One region of the Paenibacillus sp. FSL L8-0644 genome, then DNA from elsewhere that is predicted to be linked to it. Evidence: predicted binding sites of a transcription regulator. Region 1 holds the regulator's gene; each other region holds the start of a gene.

The links. The regulator LexA, encoded in region 1, represses DNA repair genes until DNA is damaged. The targets are predictions, from matches to a motif close to CGAACATATGTTCG.
Region 2: recA (recombinase RecA) is a predicted target of LexA. The motif match lies at 3,212-3,225, and genes of this name have one in related genera.
Region 3: NSS94_RS15540 (YolD-like family protein) is a predicted target of LexA. The motif match lies at 2,281-2,294, and genes of this name have one in related genera.

The regions. Positions count from the first base shown of each region.
Region 1 covers NZ_JBBOYN010000001.1:2,967,632-2,973,299, reverse strand. Annotated here, with positions in the region: gene tet (Tet(L)/Tet(K)/Tet(45) family tetracycline efflux MFS transporter) at 1-951, shown strand, start outside; gene NSS94_RS13300 (GNAT family N-acetyltransferase) at 1,173-1,712, opposite strand; gene NSS94_RS13295 (hypothetical protein) at 1,943-2,083, opposite strand; gene NSS94_RS13290 (hypothetical protein) at 2,124-2,288, opposite strand; gene NSS94_RS13285 (hypothetical protein) at 2,524-2,826, opposite strand; gene lexA (transcriptional repressor LexA) at 3,110-3,736, opposite strand; gene NSS94_RS13275 (LysM peptidoglycan-binding domain-containing protein) at 3,924-4,292, shown strand; gene NSS94_RS13270 (DUF896 domain-containing protein) at 4,401-4,607, shown strand; gene NSS94_RS13265 (hypothetical protein) at 4,728-5,237, shown strand; gene NSS94_RS13260 (HAD family hydrolase) at 5,392-5,668, shown strand, end outside.
Region 2 covers NZ_JBBOYN010000001.1:2,302,670-2,308,337, reverse strand. Annotated here, with positions in the region: gene rny (ribonuclease Y) at 1-761, opposite strand, end outside; gene NSS94_RS10610 (regulatory protein RecX) at 1,136-1,885, opposite strand; gene recA (recombinase RecA) at 2,081-3,142, opposite strand; gene NSS94_RS10600 (competence/damage-inducible protein A) at 3,384-4,652, opposite strand; gene pgsA (CDP-diacylglycerol--glycerol-3-phosphate 3-phosphatidyltransferase) at 4,748-5,335, opposite strand; gene NSS94_RS10590 (YajQ family cyclic di-GMP-binding protein) at 5,545-5,668, opposite strand, start outside.
Region 3 covers NZ_JBBOYN010000001.1:3,435,158-3,440,825, forward strand. Annotated here, with positions in the region: gene NSS94_RS15525 (hypothetical protein) at 1-199, opposite strand, end outside; gene cysK (cysteine synthase A) at 517-1,455, shown strand; gene NSS94_RS15535 (hypothetical protein) at 1,561-1,740, opposite strand; gene NSS94_RS15540 (YolD-like family protein) at 1,894-2,241, opposite strand; gene NSS94_RS15545 (serine hydrolase domain-containing protein) at 3,104-4,330, opposite strand; gene NSS94_RS15550 (response regulator) at 4,630-5,668, shown strand, end outside.

The DNA of each region.
Region 1 (5,668 bases):
CTCATCGGGTCTATCGTAGCAATGGGTGAAGGGATAGGACCGGCTATTGGTGGGGTGATTGCTCATTATATTCATTGGTCTTATTTACTGCTTCTTCCTGTTTTAACGTTTGTAACTGTTCCCTTCCTGATAAAATTATTGAAAAAGGAAGTCATTTCAAAGGGCTCGTTTGACAATGCAGGAATCGTGCTTATATCTCTAGGTATTGTATTGTTTATGTTGTATACAACTTCTTACAGAATTTCTTTTCTGGTGATAAGTGTTCTATTTTTCTTGATCTTTTTAAAACATATCAGACAAGTAACCAATCCTTTTGTTGATTCTTCATTGGGGGAAAATACTGCATTTATGATAGGAATCCTTTGTGGGGGGCTTATGTTTGGTACCGTAGCTGGATTTGTTTCTATGGTCCCTTATATGATGAAAGACGTTCACCACTTAAGTACCGCAATGATTGGCAGTGGAATTATTTTTCCTGGAACGATGAGTGTTATTTTCTTTGGTTTTCTTGGAGGAGCACTTGTTGATAAGAAAGGTTCCTTACATGTGCTAGCAGTCGGCGTTGCATTTCTTGCCGTCAGTTTTTTGGTAGCTGCTTTCTTTATTGAAATGACACCTTGGCTGATGTCTATTATTCTAGTCTTTGTTTTCGGTGGTCTTTCTTTTATTAAAACGGTAATATCCACTATTGTTTCAAGTAGTTTAAAACAAGAAGAAGCTGGCGCAGGAATGAGCTTGCTTAATTTTATAAGCTTTTTATCAGAAGGAACGGGGATTTCAGTTGTAGGAGGCTTATTGTCAATACGTCTTATTCATCAAAAATTTATACCAATCATTAATTTTCCATCTGCTTATTTATATAGCAATATGTTATTGATTTTTTCAGTGGTCATTATAATTAGCGGGATTTTATCTGTTATTGTATATAAACGTTCAGTTTCAGATTCCTGATAAAAGCAAAAAAGGATTACATGCTGAAAATGATCTCATCCTCACGTTTGAAGTAAGTGAATACTCTAAAAATAAATCAAAAGCTCTGCTAACCTTAATTGGTCGGCAGAGTTTTGTGTGCTGATCAGTTTGATTTTACTAGATACGGGAAAAGTAGCAATGCAAAGTGTGCGTACAAGATGGTATTGTTTTTAAATTCGGCCTTATTACAGAAGGATAGGCTAATTTGAATACTTAAACTTATAATACCAAAAAATCGCTTTCTCATGGGCTGTGGAAAAGTTAGAATATAGCATAGTATCAACTCCGCCGATTACAAAGTTATTTTTAGCATAGAATCGACAAGCTAAAATATTCACATCCTGTGTTTCAAGCATAAGGCCAACAAGATTATTCTGCTTAGCCCACTCGGTTGCTTTACTCAATAAGGCTGCTCCGATTCCCTTGTGTCTCGAGTCTTTAGCAACGGCAATATCCTCAATTAGAGCATAGCCATTCCAATTAGTACAAAGTTTAATTTTCCCAACACAGTCGTTCTCATCATAATATAAAAAAATAGATTTTCCTTGTTCATTAATATAACTGATATCGACGTCATCATCCTCATACTGTTTAAAATATGGTTCGGGAAAACTTTCTTCTATATATGTCCAATTGTTGTTCTCGTATTTAGGTATAATCCTTCCGGACACAATAAAGCCGTTATTCTCATTTGACTTCTTAAAATCCCCCATATTTGAAAGTGACATTTTAATTATCATGGCTTGTCTCCTCCTGGTTTAATTTCTCTATGCACATTATTCTAAAAGAGAACCACGTTTTCCTATCTGTTAGATTTATAAAAAGTGTAAAATGGTAGCGACTGTTCAACTATGTGTGATATTTTAGATCCCCCTCCGTTTGCTTAAATGATTCATAGCAGTAGTTAGGTGTGCTATTTAACACAAAAAAGCAGGAAGAATTCCTCCCGCTTTTTGCATGGAAACAATTATTAACGTCTGCGTTGTCTATCGTTTACGCTAAACAAATTAACAGCCAGTGCGTTACCTCTTGCACGCGCAGTGGCTCTTTGATTGGAACGGATGTTCAATCTTCTTCTTCTTAAATCACGTCTGCAATGTCTTCTGCTCATAATATCACCTCCCTTCAAGAAATGAAGGTGCGGTTGAATCTTAGTGGCGTTTATGCTTACGCTTGGAAATTTTGATATTCAAGGCATTGGTTGCTAGTGCATTTCCGCTTCCTGTTTTAGCAGCTGCGGCTTGAAAGACTTTAACGACCAGATATCTGTTTTTCCCGATGCGATGCTTATACGTTTTAACTCTATTTCTGATCATCTGCATATCTCCTTTGCTTAGTTCTGCTATATATATATGTCAATTGTGATAGTAATGTATCAGCATAAATCTATTAGAAGCAAAAAGAAGCTAGTACCTATATCCCTAAAGGTTAACAAAAAAACTCATGCGAACCTGTCTTCGCCTTTTCAACTTTACGTTGCAGGAGATTTTACAGGCAGGTCGGCATGAGTCTAATGTGTAGAATAAAGATAATATGCAGTTTGTATGAAAATTATTTACTATTAAGGGTGTTAAGTTTTTTTTCGTAGTACGCCTCTTGGGCAAGAATATGATTCAGTTGTTCTGAGAGCTGTTTATATTCTTGGCTGGCCTCTGGGTAATTATTTCTTTCGGAAATTACAGCTTCAAGTTGCTTTTCTAAATACCTGAAATGGATGGGTATTTGTATGTACTGAATACGATCGTAGGTTGTTATGTGTGATTTCTCTTCTGCATACAAATGATCCATTGTTGGAACTGCACAGCTTACGACGATAAATATCATAACAAACGCTGAAATTATTATTTTTTTCATTTAATTCCTCCTACAGAGCTATGAGTAATTAATATACCATATTTAGCTAAAAGAAAGAAAGATCTATTAGTTTTGCCCATAACAGTATAGCTGTTCAAGATCAGTGGGGGATTATTTGAGATGATGAGGCTGATTTTATAGTAGATACAATAGGAATAGGTTGCAAAAAGGAAAGAATAGTTGTGAGATACATAGTAAGCATAATAACAATACAAAACCGGCTTGCCCTAGGCAGCCGGTTTTGTATTAGGGGATAGAATAACGGGGAAGGAAGAACGAGAAATCAGTGGAAGTCCCGGAAGAGTCCTACAACTTTGCCCAAAATACTGACGTGTGTCAGACGAAGCGGTTCAAAGGCTGGATTTTCAGGTTGAAGCCGGATATGATCTTTTTCTTTGTAGAAGGTTTTAACTGTAGCTTCGTCTTCATCTGTCATAGCTACAACAATATCGCCATTATCAGCGGTCTGCTGCTGACGTACGATTACATAGTCTCCGTTAGCAATCCCAGCCTCAATCATGCTTTCGCCTACAACAGATAACATGAATATTTTATCCTCACCAACAAAGTGTTGGGGAAGAGGAAAGTAATCTTCAATATTTTCTGTCGCCGTAATAGGAAGACCAGCGGTTACTTTGCCGACGACGGGGACACGACTAATGGAGTAATTAATCAAGTTGCTGTTATCCGATTCGTCTTGACCGAGTAACTCAATAGCCCGTGGTTTTGTAGGATCGCGGCGAATGAGTCCTTTTTTCTCTAAACGATCCAAATGACCGTGAACCGTAGAACTGGAGGCCAATCCGACAGCCTCGCCTATTTCGCGTACAGAAGGGGGGTATCCCTTTAGACGCACTTCATTGCGGATAAATTCAAGAATGGCCTGCTGGCGGCTCGAAATCTTAGACATACCGTATCAACCCCATTTAGTAACGTTTGGGAAAATTATAGCATAGAACCTCCGTTCGTACAAACATAAGTTCTAAATAATCCCTAAAAATAATTGCGAACTTTTGTTCTCTTTTCTATTGAACAAAACAAACGTTCGTGTTATATTGTGAAAACATAAGAACAAACGTTTGGAGGACACAACCATGATGAAATATAGCACCTATCAAAGTATTTTTCCAATGAATATAGAAAATTTACAGGAGACCCGAAAAGAGGGTAGGGCGCGTTATATGCAGATTATTACCCATACTCTTTTACTTAAGCTTCTTATTATAATGATTGTTGCTTGGATTGCAGGAGCAGGTGTACTTACGGTTTTCGCGGCTCCTTCAGCTTCCAAGGAAGAAGTGACTAAACTGACAGTACAACCTGGGGATACGTTGTGGCAGATTGCCGCGAATCATAAACCGGAACGAATGGATACACGGGTATATATAGAAGGAATTGTGCGGATTAACGGTTTAGAGGATCGGGGAGTGCAGGCAGGTCAGGTACTCAAGCTTCCTGACTTATGATCTATAGACTATTAGAGCTTGTCAGGGAGCGTAATGCGGGAGCCTTGACAAGCTCTTTTCTACATGTCAAAGTGTATTATATCTTTGCTTTTATGGAGGGGACACAATTTGAATATAGACAGCTTGGTACAGCGCATTAATGAATTAGCGCGCAAAGCAAAATCCGAGGGATTAACAGAAGAGGAAACCACAGAACGTGCCAACCTTCGGGAAATTTATTTAGGTAACATTCGCCGTAATTTTCGGCAGCAGCTAGAAACGATTGAATTTGTGGACGATGATACATCGAAGGGAAATGACGGGCTGAAGCATTAATGTTGTTAAAGCGCCCAAGCCTGCAATTTGCCTTTTGTTTTAGGTACCTCTCATGGTATCTATATAGATCAGCTTTGAGGCAATTGTTTTAATGTAATATATCTGGGAAGGAATTGAGAGATGGCCCGATCATTTGAAAGAAAAGTACGCAAAAACACAGCGCATTTAAATAAATCGCGCAAAAAGCAAGGTATTCAAACCATTAGCGGCGCAGGTTCTGCAATGGATATTTTCCGTGGACGTAACATTACTGTGCCAATTATGCTGGCTGGTCTTTCTGTATTGTACATGCTTATGAGTTACTTTTTGACTAAGACCGGTATGCAAGGGATGGATTGGCTTGTATTCGGCCTGTACTTGATGCTGGCTGTTATCTTTTTTATCCGTCGTCCTTATCTGAAAGTGGGAAAGGATACTCTCTATATGCTGAAAGGTGGTAGGGAACGTCCAATGACCGCTGGGGACATGAAAGCCATCAAGATTGAAAAGGGTTACGTAACCGTTGAAAGAAAAGGTAAGGGTGGTAATTTTATTTTCACAAAATCATTAGGTCGCTATGACACGGATGCCATTGCAGAGCGACTTGAGAAGTTTGCGCTATCCAATCAGATACAGGTTGACAAGAAATAACTGATTTAGCCTGTACTCTGTAACAAAGGCCGTATGATGTTATTTCATATAACATGCTGCGGCCGCTTGCTTAATATGGGCACACATAACGATTCAAATGCTTAATCAAGCAAATAGGCGTACATATACTGTGGAAAGAGAGTGGATAATTCAGATGACGATTCAGGCGGTAATGTTTGATCTTGATGATACCCTTTTGTGGGATGAACGTAGTGTAGAAGAGGCATTTGATGCAGCGTGTCAAACAGGCTCCCGTGAAGCAGGTGTTGATCCAAAAGCTTTGGAGGAAGCCGTACGTAAAGAAGCACGCGCTTTGTATGAATCCTATGAAACTTTTAGTTTTACTCAAATGATCGGCATTAATCCGTTTGAAGGATTGTGGGCGAATTTTACAGCAGGTGAGCAACCTGAATTCCGTCAATTGGAACAGT
Region 2 (5,668 bases), 660 kb from region 1:
GGATCAAATCCGGACAAAATAACAGCTTCCGGCGTATCATCAATAATGAGGTCAATTCCTGTAAGGGTTTCAAGTGCACGGATATTACGGCCTTCGCGCCCGATAATCCGGCCTTTCATTTCTTCGTTCGGCAATGTGACGACAGAAACCGTCGTTTCTGCTACATGATCTGCCGCACAGCGTTGGATGGCCAGTGTGATGATTTCACGAGACTTTTTGTCCGCTTCTTCTTTGGCCTGCTGTTCAATTTCTTTAATCATCTGAGCTGTTTCATGACGAACTTCCTGCTCTACGTTGGTCAGAATAATACTTCTTGCATCCTCCATCGTCAGATTGGAAATACGCTCCAACTCAGTTACCTGACTCTTGTAAATCAAATCAATTTGCTGCTGGGTTTCATCGATTCGTTTCTCTTTGTTGGCCACCTGTTCTTCTTTGCGTTCCAGCGATTCCAATTTTTTATCCAGCGATTCTTCTTTTTGCAGCAATCTTCGTTCCTGTCGTTGAATTTCATTGCGACGTTCACGAGTTTCTTTTTCAGCTTCGGCACGGATGCGGTGAATTTCATCTTTCGCTTCCAATACCGTTTCCTTCTTCAGCGCTTCTGCCTCTTTTTTCGCGTTCTCCACGATTTGCGCGGCAGCTTCTTCCGCACTGGAGATCTTAGCTTCTGCAATAGATTTGCGAATAAAATAACCAATCCCGAACCCAAAGAATAACGCGGCTACAGCAACGAGAACGAACCAGATCGCAGTCATCATACTGTTCACCTCCCCGTTGGTTCCTCCAAGGCATTCCTTGGGACTTTTTGCAATTGTCACATTTACTTTGATCGTCAAACTAAGATAACGACACAAGGTCGTTTCATTTCATATGCACATGCTTTCACATGTACAATTCCGCCTGGCATAGCGGCATCACTTGTTATTTGGCGATGAGAACTCACCGGTGGATTCCGCTTTTTTGGAAGGAAAAAGGGCGTTCCACAAGTATCGTTTCATATATATTTTATTATTTGACAAATGGCATTGTCAAGGGAATGCAAACATTAGTAGAGTACCATGCAGCTTTCCATGTAATAACTAGCTCATCCTATCCGTTCATACTAGCCCAAGGTTCAGCAGCCGTTTGGCAATTATTCCTCCCACTGCAACAATTCCTCGTCATCTGAAGCAGCGTCATGCTCGGCCGCAGTGAGATGATTGACCACTCGGCGTGTCATATCCCCCGAATATCCGCGTCTCATGAGAAAAGGGTAGGTTTTCCTTTTTTTCTCCATTATATCACCACGTACCTGATTCCATTTCTTACGTCCGATCGTCAAAGCACTCTCCCACTCCTCATTATCGGTGATTTCACCTAACGCTTCCCCAATAGAGGCTTTAGAGATGCCTTTCTGACGGAGTTCTTGCCTAACCCACATCTTCCCCTTACGTTGGCTAGTTATACGCTGCCTTGCCCATTGGCGGGCGTACAAATCATCATCCACGAGTTGCTCCCTTTCCAGTCGGACCATTACTTCGTCAATAACAGACTGATCCAGTTCTTTTTGCACCAAACGCTGGGCAATTTCCTGACGTGTGCGAGGCTTTCGCCCCAAATATCGAAGCGCGAGTACATAGGCCTGTTGCTTTTCATCTGCCAGAACAATATCTTCCAGTTCTTTTTTGACGAATGACGTTCCTTTGAACATATTGTACTTGATCATTACATCTTCTAATACAGACAATGAATACGGGCCAAAATGAATGATATAGCGTCCACGTTTGCGTCCCTGTCCCTGCTCTACCCTAGTAATCATCAATTCCTCATGATCCGGAAAAAGAGAAATCTCTTGTTGCTTATTTGCTTCCGCAGAATATTCATCTTCATCGTCCAACTGCAATATGTTTCCCTCACTTTGAAATTCACGAAAGCAGTCTTTGGACAACTGCTACGCAAAAGTTAGATTCCGCTGACAAAGCAGCTTTAATTGATGCAAAAATGCCCTGCACAACTGTGCAGGGCATCAGAATCATGCTATTCAACCGGATTGTGCCATAACCCTGGCTCCAGTTCACAAATCAGGATTCACCAAGCTTTATTCAAGCTCCAACAATTCCTGTTCTTCCTTGGCTTGCTGTGCCAACTCTTCTTCTGTAGGCGGAGCAACCGTCGTAATCAAATTGCTTGCCACCCGAATTTTTTGCTCGATCGTACTAGCAATGTTCGGATTTTCCTTCAAAAATTGCTTCGCATTCTCACGTCCCTGACCAAGGCGCTCACCTTCGTAGGAATACCAAGCTCCACTCTTGTCGACAATGTCATGCTCCGTACCGATATCGATCAAGCTACCTTCTTTGGAAATGCCCTCACCGTACATAATGTCCACTTCAGCCTGACGGAATGGAGGGGCAACTTTATTCTTCACGACTTTAATACGTGTGCGGTTACCCACAATGTCGTTACCCATTTTCAAACTTTCAATACGACGAACATCCAAACGTACCGTAGAGTAAAACTTCAAGGCACGTCCACCTGGTGTTGTTTCAGGGTTACCGAACATAACACCTACTTTTTCACGTAGCTGGTTAATAAAAATAGCAATAGTTTTCGATTTGTTAATGGCTCCAGACAGCTTACGCAATGCCTGCGACATCAGACGTGCTTGAAGACCGACATGGGAATCTCCCATTTCGCCTTCAATCTCTGCCTTCGGCACAAGTGCCGCTACGGAGTCAACAACTACAATGTCTACTGCTCCACTACGTACAAGGGCTTCGGCAATCTCAAGCGCCTGCTCTCCTGTATCTGGTTGCGATAGTAACAACTCATCAATATTGACACCCAGCTTGCTTGCATACGACGGATCAAGCGCATGCTCGGCGTCGATAAAGGCGGCTTGTCCGCCTGTTTTTTGCACCTCTGCGATAGCGTGAAGAGCTACTGTCGTTTTACCGGATGATTCCGGTCCGTATATTTCAATAACCCGGCCTCTTGGAAAGCCGCCCGTTCCTAACGCAATATCCAAAGCAATCGAACCACTGGGGATCGTTTCCACTTGCATGTGGGTAGACTCACCCAACTTCATAATGGAACCTTTACCAAATTGCTTTTCTATTTGACGGAGCGCCATATCCAGCGCAGCACGACGATCTGACAATAAACTCACATCCTTCATTGTTTGTACTTTAATAATACCTTGTTTTGACACGCTTGCCAAGCATTTTTTCGAACATACATTCGTTTTTTTATTCACACAGCTCTCTTCTGTAATTACACCTGTCTCTTAAAACAAAAAAAGAACCGCTGGCAAAAGGCTTTGCAACGGTTCTTCCGATAAGGTGATTATATCATGAATATCTATCTAAAACAACTCTACGACCCACACTGTACATAGATGATTAAGAGAGTTTCTCGTTCTCTACCAGCCTGCGCCACAATCTGTACAGAATCGCTTTGACTGATCGCAGTCGGATTGTTTCGCGGTTACCACTCAGTCTCAGTTCATGTACTTCCGTTTCCTTGTCGCGTTCAGCAATGCCAATATACACTAGACCGACTGGCTTACGTTCGGAATACCCAGGTCCGGCTACACCAGTAACTGAAAGTCCAAAATCGCTGTCCATGATCATTCTCGCCTGCTCTGCAAGCACAAGGGCCACTTCCTTACTCACTGCACCTGGCGCTTGATCCCCCTCTAAATAATCACAAGGCACGTTGAGTAATTTCATCTTCATTTCATTGGAATAGCACACGATGCCACCTTGAAACATAGTAGCACTGCCAGGTATAGAAGTGAGGTGTTCCATCAGCAGTCCACCTGTACAGCTTTCTGCCGCACTCACAGTGAGTCCGCGATTGGCCATTAGATCTACGATAACCTTCTCCAGCGTAACATCTTCGCTTGCATACATAAATTCCGAAAGACGCTGCTGAATTTCTACTTCCGTAGCCGTCAGCTTAATCAATGCTTCACTTTCGCTGGCCGCCTTGGTGGATATACGGATCGTGACTTCCCCTTCCTTGGCATAAGGAGCAATCGTGGGGTCTGTCTGGGATTGGATCAGATCTAACAAACGGGTTTCAAGAGCTGACTCACCAATCCCTGCAAATTTTAGCATTTTTGAATAAATTGGCATTTCCTCACCGCTCAATGCCTGCTGAAGCAACCAAGGTTTGGCCTGGTTTGCAAACATCGGTTTGAGTTCCTTAGGAGGTCCAGGCAAAACTACATAAAATTTACCATCCTGTGCAATTGCGTCGCCCACAGCTAGCCCTGTCTCATTTTCAAGCGGAGTAGCACCTTCAATAGAAAGCGCCTGCCGGCGGTTATTTTCGGTCATTTCTACCCCACGGTTACGAAAAAATTGATCTAGCTTGTCCATTGCAAGACGATCTATGTGCAATTTTCGCCCCAATACAGACGCTATCGCATCTTTCGTCAAATCATCCTGGGTCGGTCCCAGACCGCCAGAAAATAAAATAATATCCGCACGCTTCTGAGCAATTCTTATGGCTTCCTGAAGCCGATCTATGTTATCGCCAACCACAGTCTGAAAATATACATCGATTCCAATTGTAGCCAACTCTTGTGACAAATATTGAGCATTTGTATTCACTATTTGTCCGAGCAATAACTCTGTTCCTACCGCAATTATTTCAGCTTTCATCAATTCTTCCTCCTGTACTGCGAATATGATGGGAATTATATAAAGAAACAGCAATAAGTTTAGTCCCTATTGCTGTTTCCATAAAATTTATACTGTTAAACCTTGGAGGAGCTCAGCAAATGGATATTTTTCACGAAATAATCAATACCCGAATAAATGGTGATCAACACCGCTGCCCATATCGCTATTAAATCAAACGGTATACCAAGAAAAACAAACGGGAAATTATTAATGAGCAGCGCTACTATAGCAACAATCTGAATGATCGTCTTTAATTTGCCCCAATTGCTTGCAGCAACCACAGACCCATCCAGCAAGGCAATCTGACGCAGCCCCGTAACCGCAAACTCACGGCTAACAATCACAACAACAATCCACGAATCAATTTTCCCCATTTCTACCAAGGAAACCAAAATGGCGGTTACCAAAAGCTTATCAGCAAGGGGGTCCAACAGCTTGCCCAAATTGGTGACCATATTATTTTTACGTGCCAAATACCCGTCAAGACCGTCCGTGCTGGCTGCTACAAGGAAAATGATAGCCGCAATCAGCTGATTATACGGCAGCTTGAAAGCTCCGATCTCAATCGGTGGCGGATAAAAATCAAAGTCCACCAGCAAAGCCAGCATCATCACCGGGATAAGGCAAATCCGCGTTATTGTAATTCTGTTGGGTAAATTCACAACACACTCTCCCCTGATTATCGTACTTGATTACAAATGGCAGTTTTCGGATTAAATTCAACCCTATGTAAATCGCTTTCGGCGAGCGCTATACACCTGAATTGTCTGCATTTTCGTTACAAGTATAATATGGCGCAAAACGCATGTCAAAATAACCTGCCGCACATCAAGCAACGTTTTTCCTGCAAAATATATGAGGGAAAACGTCTTTATTTCATGTTTGTAAATTGAAGCTCCAATGGCAAATCAGCTTTACGTAGCAATTGAATGATCGCCTGTAAATCATCCCTGTTTTTCCCGGTCACCCGGATTTGATCACCTTGAATCTGACTT
Region 3 (5,668 bases), 470 kb from region 1:
CGGGAAATTCAAGAACTGTTTCCAGAGATTTAGTGTTCCGTGTTACAGCAGAGGATACCTTTGCCACAATTCTTTTAGATGATGTATCGATATCCTTATTAAGAACATAAATTACTTCGTATTGTAGGCATTTAGTCGTAAGCTCTCGCAAGAGCAACTTGATGGCGCGAATTGATACACCGTAAGCTTGCCAAAACAAAAACGCCTCCCCGTATGTTAACGGTGAGGCAGAAGGATTAATTCCTTACTGCTCTTTTTGCCTTCTACTAAATACAAATTCGTTATCCGCCGACCACTAGGTTAGCGGGTAAAAGGATACACTGTATACATTCTTAATGACTCTCAGGTTCTGAATAAGCTTGGACTACTTTTTTATGAGTAGTACCTTAGGTTTAAACTGTTCCATCCGTTCCCGCTCCTCACTATGAATTAACAGAACATGGTTATGAAGAAAAATTCGTGATAATATCTATGTCATAGTAAGTAGATATGAATTAATTGTTTGGAGGGATAATTTTGACTAAAATTCACCAAAAGTTGACTGAATTAATTGGAAATACTCCTTTGCTAGCACTGTTGAACTACAGCCAAATCCAAAATATTGAGGCAAACGTGGTAGCTAAGTTGGAATATTTCAATCCGGCTGGTAGCGTTAAGGACCGCATTGGATATGCTATGATTAAAGACGCTGAGGAGAAAGGCTTAATCAATAAAGACTCCGTTATTATCGAACCAACAAGTGGAAATACTGGAATCGGACTTGCATTTGCAGCTGCGGCTCTTGGATATAAACTTATAATTACACTTCCTGAAACGTTTAGTATCGAACGTCGCAAGCTTTTGACTGCGTTCGGTGCTGAGCTTGTGTTAACACCGGGATCCGAGGGGATGAAAGGCGCTATCAAGCGTGCTGAACTATTGGCTGCCGAAACACCAAACTCTTTCATACCACAGCAGTTTAGCAATCCTGCCAATCCAGAAATCCACCGCAAAACTACAGCTGTAGAAATCTGGCATGATACGGATGGCGGTGTAGATATTTTTATTGCGGGCGTAGGTACAGGTGGGACTATTTCGGGCGTTGGCCAGGGATTGAAGGAACGAAAACCTTCTGTAAAAGTGATAGCCGTCGAACCGTTCGATTCACCAGTGCTGTCTGGGGGTACTCCAGGTTCACATCAACTACAAGGACTCGGTGCTGGTTTCATTCCAAATAACTTTAATGAAGAATATGTGGATGAGGTTTTCAAAGTTAAAAACGAAGATGCATTTGAAACTGCACGCCTGCTTGCCAAAACAGAAGGGCTGCTTGTTGGTATTTCTTCTGGGGCTGCGGTTTATGCAGCAACACAAATTGCGAAGCTTCCAGAAAACAAAGGCAAGACGATCGTGGTCATATTACCTGATACAGGTGAGCGTTATTTGTCCACTCCGCTTTTCTCAGACGTAGAATAATAACAAAAGAGACAGGAATCCCGCTGCCTCTTTTGTTAATTTTCCAAGTACACAAGCAAGAGCGCATAGAATTGTTTCATTAACCTGAATTGATTTCTTTCTTCGCTAGCGGTCCATTTTTTGCACAACAAATGGACCGTTAGCGAAGAAAAAGTTACCTTGGCCCAGCCCGATGTTGTTGTAGCTCATCAGGCTTTTTCTGTAAAAGTGAGCTTCTCCGTAGTAGTTTTGTACCACTCTGTAAGCCTCTTTCTTTAACTTGATGCGGGTGTAGCGCATCGTCATCAGGAAGTCTTCGATTGCGATATGAGGATTGATCTGCTCAGCTAAAACACTAGCATCAAATGCTCCTAGAAAGACTTCGGCTGAATTGTCGTAGATAAGGCAGCTGAGACATTTCTTGTTTGTTGAATAACATCAGTAGAATATTTACTACCCTTAGATTTTTGCTAAATACTTGCTGAAAATGATATCCTCCAAATTGATCCAACTAAAATCATCCTCGCCACGAAACAGTTTCACTTCCCTGCGAGCAGTATTTATAGACGTGATTACACCTGTGAGTTCTTCGTCATCGAACGGGCTAAAAACCACTAGTGTTATAGGTTGACGTGTGTTGTAGGACTCTATAAGCGCTTGCTCGATCAACTGGACTTCCTGATCGTCGAGTTCCGGCTTGCCTCTCCGCTGACGGTCTTTCATGAGTTTTAAGTATGCTTCCTTGTGTTCTGGTATGATAATCCTGCTGCTTTCCCATAAGCTGTTACCTTCTAATTTTTTCGACATGTATGTAGCCTCCTGATGTATTATGTAGAAATTATATTCCGAACATACGTTCTAGACAAGGCTTTTTGTATACCGAATCCAAAACTTTTGTCCTAGAAAAATATTCCTAGGTCTGATAGACTAGACGAAAATACAAAATCAGAGGGATAAAATGAAAATTTTGGAGCATTAAAATTGGCTAACCACCGCATATTCACCTGGTTAGATCAACTTTTGAATAATGATTAAGTTTCTTTCCCTCAAATTCATCTCCTATATTGTCCCATACGATTGTATCGACATTATTCCATGCATCTTTCGAATTGTCATACCGCTAGTCTCCATAAAGTAAGTTTTAGACGGACTTTGAAATTGGAACAGTGACAACCAGTACGAGAAGATAATGTCCTAGACTGTCGCTGTTCCATTGAACTAACGTATCCCGTTAGCGGAATAACATATACGAAATTCTGATATTTTTGTACAATAGTCTTAATGTTTGATTTTCCTTGAAGTCTTTTTTAAATAGAAATTGTAGTCTGGTGCAATGTGTAGGTTAGTAATATTACGTTGTCTATACCTACTATGTATTTCTAAAAATCCATATATCTCTTCTTATTCTCTATATCGAATTTGCGTCTAACCTATTTTACGATTTTGGCGGTAAACCATCTGTTGGCGGGAGTGGTAAAGAAGTCGATAGTAGAGCTTGACCGACCGAATATAAAATACGCCGTCGTTATGCCCCTCGTGCATCTTATCTATTTTGAGGTCGTTTTATTCTGAATGCGGACATATGTGTCTTGATTGCATGAAACGACGGTTAATCACAGCAGAAACCGACATCCGCCCTCAAATAAAGGACGCGATGTCGGCTTTAAACTTAACGGCCAAACTCCTTATTGATTATTTTATTGTGAGCAGGCTCCACTTCCGGAGCTACCGAATTGATGCACGTTACCAAAATATGCTGCCCGCCTAGAGATCCGAAGGCTCTCGATTCAAATCCGAAAGTACCGCCAGCATGCCCCCAGTATGATTGCCCGTCAGCTGTTTTTATTTCATAAATCCCTAGTCCAACTTTACCTATAGGTGAATCTACTGTCGTGAGCATCTGGTCCATTATCTCTTGATTTAGAAGCTTTCCGCCCAACAGCGCACTGAAGAAGGTGGTCAAATCTTTGGTTGTTGAGACTATGTCTCCGGCTGCATTTGCCCATGATTGATTCATCTCTGTTAAATCATACAAATGACCCGATCTGTCCATATTATATCCTGTGGCATGCTTACCTGGAATATCGTGACTATTTTCCATTACAAATGTCCCTGTCATCCCGAGCGGTTCGATCAACCGTTTCCTGATCTGCTCCGCATACGTCTCTCCTGTTACCTTCTGAATAATTTGACCGGCTAGTATAGTATTCATGTTCGAATAGTTCCAGCCCTTCCCTGGCGCATATACAGGCGGCTTTGCTAGTCCCATGCTGATAAGCTCGTCGGACGAATAGTAACGGAATGGATTTTGAGGCAAGGTAATATCTCGAAAATCAAGATCAGTATAGCTCGCAAGCCCGCTTGTATGGTTCAATAACTGACGAATCGTAATTTTGTTGCCGTCATACCCATTACCCTTTATGACCCCCGGCAGCCATTTTTCGACCGAATCATCCAGGTTCAATTTTTTCTCCTGAGCCAACTGCAATACAACGGTAGCAGTGAATGTCTTCGTGATGCTTCCAATACGGAATGAAAAATCCGGTTCCACCGGGCGTGGTACTTCGAAACTGGCTGTACCCGTAGCGTAGGACCAGCGTTCCCCATCCTGTAGCCCGCCTGCCACGACACTTGGAACTCTTTTGTTGGTAACTACTTGATCCATGACGCGTTTGACTTCTTCCCGATGCTTTCTTTTCTTTTCTTTCTCGTTGAGTTCTTTTTTGGGTTTTTTTGCGAATTCCGACGATAAAATATTGTCGGTATTGGCAGCTTTATTGATAGCTTGATAAGTTGCCGTCTGACCCTCTGCGTGGACAGTTCCATAGGCCACTGTACCCGCCAATATAGCTATTAAAGTAAGTGCAACTCCTTTTCGAATGGTGAATGATTTCATAACGCATCGCTCCTATTATTTTGAATGTTGTTCTGCTTTACCCCCTCACCTTACCTCTGATATTGTTAAATCGAACAGTGATAAAACCGTCTAGCTTTTGATGACATCGTACTTGGACTTGTCACATATACCGCATGACAAACTATCAACTGTCTTATATGACGTGCTTGCTAAGCTACGTTCTAACCGCCGTTACCCCACCCTCTTTCGCTTGACGGATCGGGAAGTTATATTGCATGATAGGTCTGAATCATTCGGAATTTGATTTGCAAAAAAATATAAGAAGGTGTGCGTAATTCGTGTTCTCGATAATGAAAAAAAGGGTCTGGTATGATTGGATACTTGTGGCCATACGAACGCTTTGGCTGGTCATTATCGCAAGCGCTGGTTTTGTCGATCCGTCATTAACCGTTGTGTCGCTTTGGGTTGTACTTTCTCTCGCTTTCGTCGTTTATCTCGTTCCATTAATCATCCTCTATAGGAAAGAAGACTGGTATCTCACAATCGAAGTCACGGTAACGGGCTTTTTTTATCTTTATTTAGCTTACGCAGCCCCGGGATTGCTTTGGTCTTTTGTTTTACTCGTGATTACTATCGGCTTGACGAGCAGTCGAAGAAACTATGTGTGGACAGGTATCCTTAGCGGAATCGTATTCCCGGTATTGAACGGTTGGATTGCTGATCGTCTCCCGTATGAGTTTATCGTTAGCTGCAGCCTTGGTTTTGCCATCGGCTTCGCGTTTAATATTTTAATTCAGTCCCATAAGCAAGCCCGAATTATTCAAGAGCAAAAGCTGTTGCTGGAGCAGCATATTAAGCGGATTGAGGAACTTACGCTGATGGAGGAGCGCAGCCGGCTGTCACATGAGCTGAATGACACGATTGGCCATACGCTTACCTCGCTCATCGTCGGCGTCGAATCACTGCGATCGTCCGTACCAGATGCGCAAATAGAGAGGATCAATTCGCTTGTCGGAATCGCCCAACACAGTCTGGTTGATATCCGAAAGCATCTGCATCAGCTCTCTCATACTCCGTTGAACCATTCGTTAAGTGAATCGCTGCGGCAATTAACTGAAGATTTTATGAAGTCAACAGGTATAACGGTCAAATTCCGTGTGATCGGCAGTGAGACTCTTGTTATGCAAAAAATAAACAATTGTTTATATCGTTGCCTTCAAGAGTCTCTAACCAACGTAGTTCGGCACGGCAAGGCGAGCATGATATCCGTTCAGTTACATTTCAATAGTCAGCAGCTTCGATTACAGATCGAAGATAACGGCATCGGAATGGAAGAAATCCAATTTGGATCTGGGCTCAATGGAATGAAGGAACGAC